DNA from 2 places in the Thalassobacillus hwangdonensis genome. Region 2 is predicted to be linked to the other one. Evidence: predicted binding sites of a transcription regulator. Region 2 holds the regulator's gene; the other holds the start of a gene.
What was found. Region 2 encodes LexA, which represses DNA repair genes until DNA is damaged. Its sites were predicted from a motif close to CGAACATATGTTCG; they were not measured.

Region 1: the regulator LexA is predicted to act here: its motif matches at 2,282-2,295, upstream of uvrB (excinuclease ABC subunit UvrB).

What each region holds. Positions count from the first base shown of each region.
Region 1 covers NZ_JBHTKL010000005.1:976,687-980,119, reverse strand. The annotation lists gene uvrA (excinuclease ABC subunit UvrA) at 1-221, opposite strand, end outside; gene uvrB (excinuclease ABC subunit UvrB) at 229-2,211, opposite strand; gene ACFQ2J_RS14275 (peptide chain release factor 3) at 2,485-3,433, opposite strand, start outside.
Region 2 covers NZ_JBHTKL010000001.1:687,862-691,294, reverse strand. The annotation lists gene ACFQ2J_RS03625 (YneB family resolvase-like protein) at 1-535, opposite strand, end outside; gene lexA (transcriptional repressor LexA) at 841-1,464, shown strand; gene ACFQ2J_RS03615 (DUF421 domain-containing protein) at 1,574-2,164, shown strand; gene ACFQ2J_RS03610 (aspartyl-phosphate phosphatase Spo0E family protein) at 2,288-2,470, shown strand; gene glnA (type I glutamate--ammonia ligase) at 2,563-3,433, opposite strand, start outside.

The DNA.
Region 1 (3,433 bases), on a different contig from region 2:
TCCGGTTTATCCATTTGACCGAGGAACTGACGGGCATAGGCAGAAAGCGATTCGACATAACGTCGCTGCCCCTCTGCATAGACGGTATCGAAGGCAAGGGAAGATTTCCCTGAACCAGATAGCCCGGTCAGCACCACCAGTTTATTTTTCGGAATCTCCACATCTATGTTTTTCAAATTATGGGCTCTAGCCCCTTTTATGCTGATTGATTTGCTGGGCATCTCGCCATCATCCTTCCGCTTTTAGTTCCAATAGTACGTCACGAAGCTCGGCAGCTTTTTCGAAGTTGAGTTCGCGGGCCGCTTTCTTCATTTCCTGTTCCATCTGTTCGATCATCTTCTGACGTTCTTTCTTGCTCATCTCTGAAGGTTTCGGTGCAGTAGTCTCGTATTCCTCTGCATTCTCTGCAGCAACTGTCGCACGAATGACGTCCCTGATTTCCTTCTTGATGGTTGTAGGCGTAATTCCATGTTCTTCGTTATAGGCAATCTGCTTCTCGCGTCTCCGGTTCGTCTCATCAATCGCAAACTGCATCGAATCGGTAATCTTGTCCGCATACATGATGACGCGGCCGTTTTCGTTACGTGCAGCACGCCCGATCGTCTGAACGAGGGATCGAGAAGAACGAAGGAAGCCTTCTTTATCTGCATCAAGTATGGTAACGAGTGATACCTCTGGTATGTCAATTCCCTCACGAAGCAAGTTGATTCCGACCAGCACATCGTATTTACCTAGACGTAGATCACGAATGATTTCAATCCGCTCAAGCGTCTTGATTTCAGAGTGGAGGTACGCGACTTTTATGCCGAGTTCCTTCAAGTAATCGGTAAGGTCCTCGGACATCTTCTTCGTGAGAGTCGTAACAAGGACACGCTCATTTTTCTCCTTGCGAATATTGATTTCACCAATCAGGTCATCAATCTGTCCTTTGATCGGACGAATGTCGATTTCCGGATCAAGCAGCCCTGTCGGACGGATGATCTGTTCGGTCATATATGGAGTATGCTCCAGCTCATATGGTCCAGGCGTCGCTGATACATACATGATCTGGTTGATATGTTTCTCGAATTCCTCAAATTTGAGTGGACGGTTATCCAATGCAGACGGTAGACGGAAGCCATGGTCGACAAGCACTTGTTTACGCGCTTTGTCACCATTGAACATTCCCCGAACCTGCGGCAACGTAACGTGCGATTCATCCACCATGATCAGGAAATCATCCGGAAAATAATCAATCAATGTATAAGGAGTCGCACCCGCTTCTCGAAGTGTCAGATGACGGGAATAGTTCTCAATTCCTGAACAGAATCCCATTTCATTCATCATTTCAAGGTCATAATTCGTACGCTGTTCGAGGCGCTGGGCTTCCAGCAATTTATTTTGGTCACGAAGCTTTTTCAGCTGTTCTTCCAGTTCTTTTTCAATATTTTTAATGGCGACCTTCATCTTTTCTTCACGGGTTACGAAGTGGGATGCCGGGAAAATCGCAACATGATCGCGATCGCCGACAATCTCGCCGGTCAATACATCGATTTCACGGATGCGATCGATTTCGTCACCGAAAAATTCGACCCGCATCGCATGCTCTTCTCGCGAAGCAGGAATGACCTCGACTGAGTCACCGCGGACACGGAATGTTCCACGCTGAAAGTCGATGTCATTCCTGGCATATTGGATATCGACGAGTTCCCGCAGCAGCTGGTCGCGGTCTTTTTCCATGCCGACCCGGACAGAGAGCACCTGACTCTTGTATTCTTCCGGATTACCCAAGCCGTAGATACAGGAAACACTGGCTACGATGATAACGTCATTCCGTTCAAATAAAGACGACGTTGCGGAGTGCCTCAGCTTATCGATTTCATCATTGATACTTGCGTCCTTCTCAATGAATGTGTCCGTCTGTGGGACATACGCCTCCGGCTGATAATAATCGTAATAGCTGACGAAATATTCGACTGCATTATTAGGGAAAAACTCTTTGAACTCACTGTATAATTGTCCAGCCAACGTCTTGTTGTGCGCAATGATCAACGTCGGCTTATTCACTTGCTGAATGACATTCGACATGGTGAATGTTTTACCGGTACCAGTCGCACCAAGCAATGTCTGGTGTTTTTCTCCCTTATTGATCTTGCTCACAAGTTCCTCGATCGCCCGTGGCTGATCTCCTTGTGGTTCAAACTGGGAAACTAGCTCGAATTTGTTCTCCACAACGCATCCTCCGTTCAGATAAATATACAACATTAGTTTACCACAATATCTAACAATTCTAACATGGATGCGAACAAATATTCGATAGATATGCTTGAGGGGAAAATATTGGTGAGGGCTTGACCGATAATCTGGGATTATGACCGATTTTCGTGTTTTATGACCGACTTTTCAGGATTATGACCGAAAATCCAGAATTATGACCGACTTTCTCAATTTTTGACCGAAACACAAAAAAACCGCCTACCTCCATAAGGTAGACGGCTTCCATAATTAGTATTGCTGGTCATACTGATTGACTTCGAACAAGTCGATCAACTCGATGTCAGGATTATTATCTTTGAACCATTTCAATGAAAAATCATTTTTGAACAGTACGAGCGGATTACCCTCACGGTCCTGGACGAGCATATTGCGCTCATCGAACAAAGCTTCATTGACCTGTTCAGGATTCAACCAACGCGGGATCCGTTCTCCAAGCGTCTGCAGATCAACTTCGACGTTGTACTCGTTTTTCATCCGGTATTCGAAAACGTCGTACTGCAGCTGACCGACTGCACCAAGGATGTAATCCTCAAAGCGGTAGCGCTTGAACAGCTGGATCGCACCTTCCTGCACGAGCTGTTCGATCCCTTTTTTGAACTGCTTCGATTTCATAACGTTCTTGGCAGTAACTTTTTTAAATTCCTCAGGCGGGAATTGCGGCAGTTCATCATATTCGAACACGCTTTTGCCAGTCAGAATCGTATCACCGATGCGGTAGACGTTCGGATCATAAATACCGATGATGTCTCCTGCATATGCTTCTTCGACAGTACCGCGTGAAGATGCTACGAACTGCTGGGATTGTGCAAGCTTGAACGTCTTTCCTGTCCGGCCAAGCGTCACGTTCATGCCCCGTTCGAATTTGCCGGAACAAATCCGTACGAATGCTACACGGTCACGGTGCTGTGGGTTCATGTTCGCCTGAATTTTGAAAATGAAACCAGAGAATTCCGGGTCATCCGGTGAAACGACACCTTCAGTAGAACGACGTGGTGCAGGCTCCGGTGCCATATCGATGAATGTATCGAAAAATGCTTCGACACCGAATGGCGCAAGCGCACTTCCGAAGAATACCGGCGTCTGCTCTCCACGCATCACTTTTTCACGATCGAAGTTTTCTCCAGCTTCGTCCAGCAGCATCAGTTGTTCTTCCGATTCCTGGTAAGTAGCATCGTCT
Region 2 (3,433 bases):
TTTTCCTTAAACGAACAACCTCTTCGATCGGAAATGCCTTCCGTTCTCTTCCTGGTGCCAAATGCTGATTGGAAAGGTTCTCTCCAGGATTATACCCTTGCTCCATCGCTTTTTTCATCCCACGTCTTATCTTAAGGTTATGTATCTTCCTCTGGTATTCTTCAACAATTCCTACGATTTGCAGAACCATGGAATCAGACTCTGAAAGTTGTAATTCCCCCTGATCTGTCAAAGACAGCACTTTCACGCCTGATTTCTGCAATTGATGGAACAGCGCGATTTTCGTGTTTCCTCGTCCAAGACGTGTTTCATCCTGAACGAGCAGTGCATCCGCTTCCCCGCTTGAAAAAAGATCGAGCATTTCGAATACACCTTCCCGCTCGATGTCGTAGCCACTTTCCTTTTCTTTAATGATCCGTATGATTTCCATCCCTTCTTGAGCAGCCATCGCTGTCAGTTCTGCTTCCTGCCGTTCCAGGGATGTAACCTGCGCTTCTTTTTCCGTACTGACTCTGCAATAGATGATTACGTTCATGTTGGGTCCCTCTCTATCTGTATCGTTGGAAAACCATCATACTATGAATTAGCCGCTGATCGCTATGGATACGTATAGGAATGTAAGGCTCAAAACGAAAAGTACTCCGAATGTCATGTCCACTTTTGAAATTCTATTAAACATTGAAATCCCTCCGAATAAGAACTTTTGTTCGCATTTGTTGAATTCAGTATAAATACGAACATAGGTTCCTGTCAAGTATTTTTTCGAACGAATGTTTGTATTGGCAAAATGTTCATGTTACAATGACCTTAATACAAAACATATGTACGAGGTGTCCAATTATGAGTAAATTATCCAAGCGTCAACAGGAAATTCTGGAATATATTAAAGAAGAAGTATTGGCCAAGGGTTATCCACCATCCGTTCGGGAAATCGGCCAGGCTGTCGGTCTCGCCTCTAGTTCAACGGTGCATGGACATCTTTCCCGCTTGGAAAAAAAGGGGTTCATTAGACGTGACCCTACGAAACCGAGAGCAATCGAAGTACTCAGCCTCGAAGAAGATCAAAGTATTCCGAGACCGGAACCCACTTATGCACCTGTAATTGGTAAAGTAACTGCCGGCTCTCCGATCACCGCAATTGAAAACATCGAAGAATATGTACCATTACCTGATACGATGGCTGATGCATCAGACAATACCTTCGTTCTCGTAGTCGAAGGTGAGAGTATGATTGAAGCTGGAATACTAGATGGTGACATGGTAATCGTTCGTCAGCAGTCTACTGCACAGAATGGCGAGATCGTCGTTGCAATGACAGAAGATGAGGAAGCCACTGTAAAGCGTTTCTTCAAAGAGAAGAACCATTTCAGACTTCAGCCCGAGAATTCAACTATGGATCCAATCATTCTCGACGAAGTATTCATCTTAGGAAAAGTAGTAGGTTTATATCGTACTGTTCATTAAATCTTAACTAAGCCCCCTGTCTATACGGACAGGGGGCTTTTTACATGTTTTATATTCTTAACCCAGCTGGATACACTAACTTTTATTAAATGCAATATGGAGGACAATTATGAATTTCATACTACAATCGATCATCATGGTATTCGCTGGAATTTTATTACTTAGGATAGCCGGCAGAAAGTCTATTTCTCAAATGACACTTGCTCAAACCGTTGTCATGATCTCAATAGGATCAATAATCATCCAGCCGATTATTGAAACCAGTGTCTGGCGGACGATTATCGCTGCTTCCATTTTCGTTGGGGCATTAATCCTTATGGAGTACTTACAAGTCCGGTTCAACTTTATTGAAAAATTCATCACCGGAAAATCAAAGATCGTAATTGAAAATGGCGAGCTTAATGTTGATAACTTGAAAAAACTACGTTTTACTGTTGATCAATTGGAGATGCGCTTGCGACAACAAGGGATTTCCAACATGAAAGATATCAAAACCGCTACTTTGGAGCCTAATGGGCAATTAGGCTATGAATTGATACCTGAGGCCAGGCCTTTGACAGTCGGAGAATTCAAGAAACTTATGATGGTGCAGAATCAGCAGCAACAAAGTAATGCTCAGCCTTCCAGCAACGGAGCTAATATCTTTGAAGAGATCATAAATTATGAAAATAACCAGTACAAACAGCCCGGAGATGCATGAGAAGCTTACTATCCTACCCCGCATTTTGTCGAATCAAAGATTTATGTTTAAATGATAGAAGGTGTATAATAGGATTAAGATCCAAATACGACCTATGGTATAACAGAAGTGAGGGGATCCGTAGTGGAAACCTTAAAGAGAGAGATCACCGCATTGGAAGATAAAATAGAAAAGATGCGGAAAAAGATGTATGATGTTTACATGAAAGACCCGAAAGACCCTGACGTCGTGGTAGTGTCGCAGGAGTTGGACAAGTTATTGAATAATCTGATGGATTTGATCAATAAACAGAATGCACGTCCCTGATCAAGAACTGCACCGACAAGTGGTGTGGTTCTTTTTTTTTAACATAAAAAAGGCTGCCGGGAATTCCGGCAGCCTCTTGTATAGGCAAACGATTAATAAGTCTGCAAGTATTGTTCACGTTCCCATGGGTGAACCTGTGTGCGGAACATATCCCATTCGATTTCCTTCGCTTCGATGAAATGTTCGAACAGGTGCTCACCAAGTGCATCGACCATGATCTGATCCTGCTTCAGCAATTCGAGCGCATTGAACAAAGTGGATGGTAGATCCTGTACTCCGTTCTTCTCCCGCTCTGCTTTATCCATTACGTAGATGTTGCGATCGACTGGTGCAGGCGCCTGAAGTTTGTTTTCCACTCCGTCAAGACCAGCAGCAAGTAATACAGCCATCGCCATATAAGGGTTGGCAGAAGGATCCACACTACGCACCTCGATACGTGTGCTTAAGCCACGTGAAGTCGGGATACGGATGAGCGGACTGCGGTTTTGACCTGACCATGCTACGTAACAAGGTGCTTCGTATCCAGGAACCAGGCGTTTGTAGGAGTTTACCGTCGGGTTAGTAACTGCTGTGAAATTCGTCGCGTGCTTGATGATACCAGCAGTGAACTGATACGCTACTTCTGAAAGCTGCAAGTCACCTTTTTCATCAAAGAATGAATTTTTTCCATCTTTGAACAGGGACATGTTGGCGTGCATACCGGATCCATTTACACCGAACAATGGCTTCGGCATGAAGGTCGCATGCAGTCCGTGCTTGCGGGCAATTGTCTTGACTGCAAGTTTGAACGTCTGGATATCATCACAGTGTTTGACTGCATCTGAGTATTTGAAGTCGATTTCATGCTGTCCCGGAGCCACTTCGTGGTGGGATGCTTCGATTTCAAAGCCCATTTCTTCCAGTTCCAGAACGATATCACGACGACAGTTCTCCCCAAGATCCGTCGGTGCAAGGTCGAAGTAT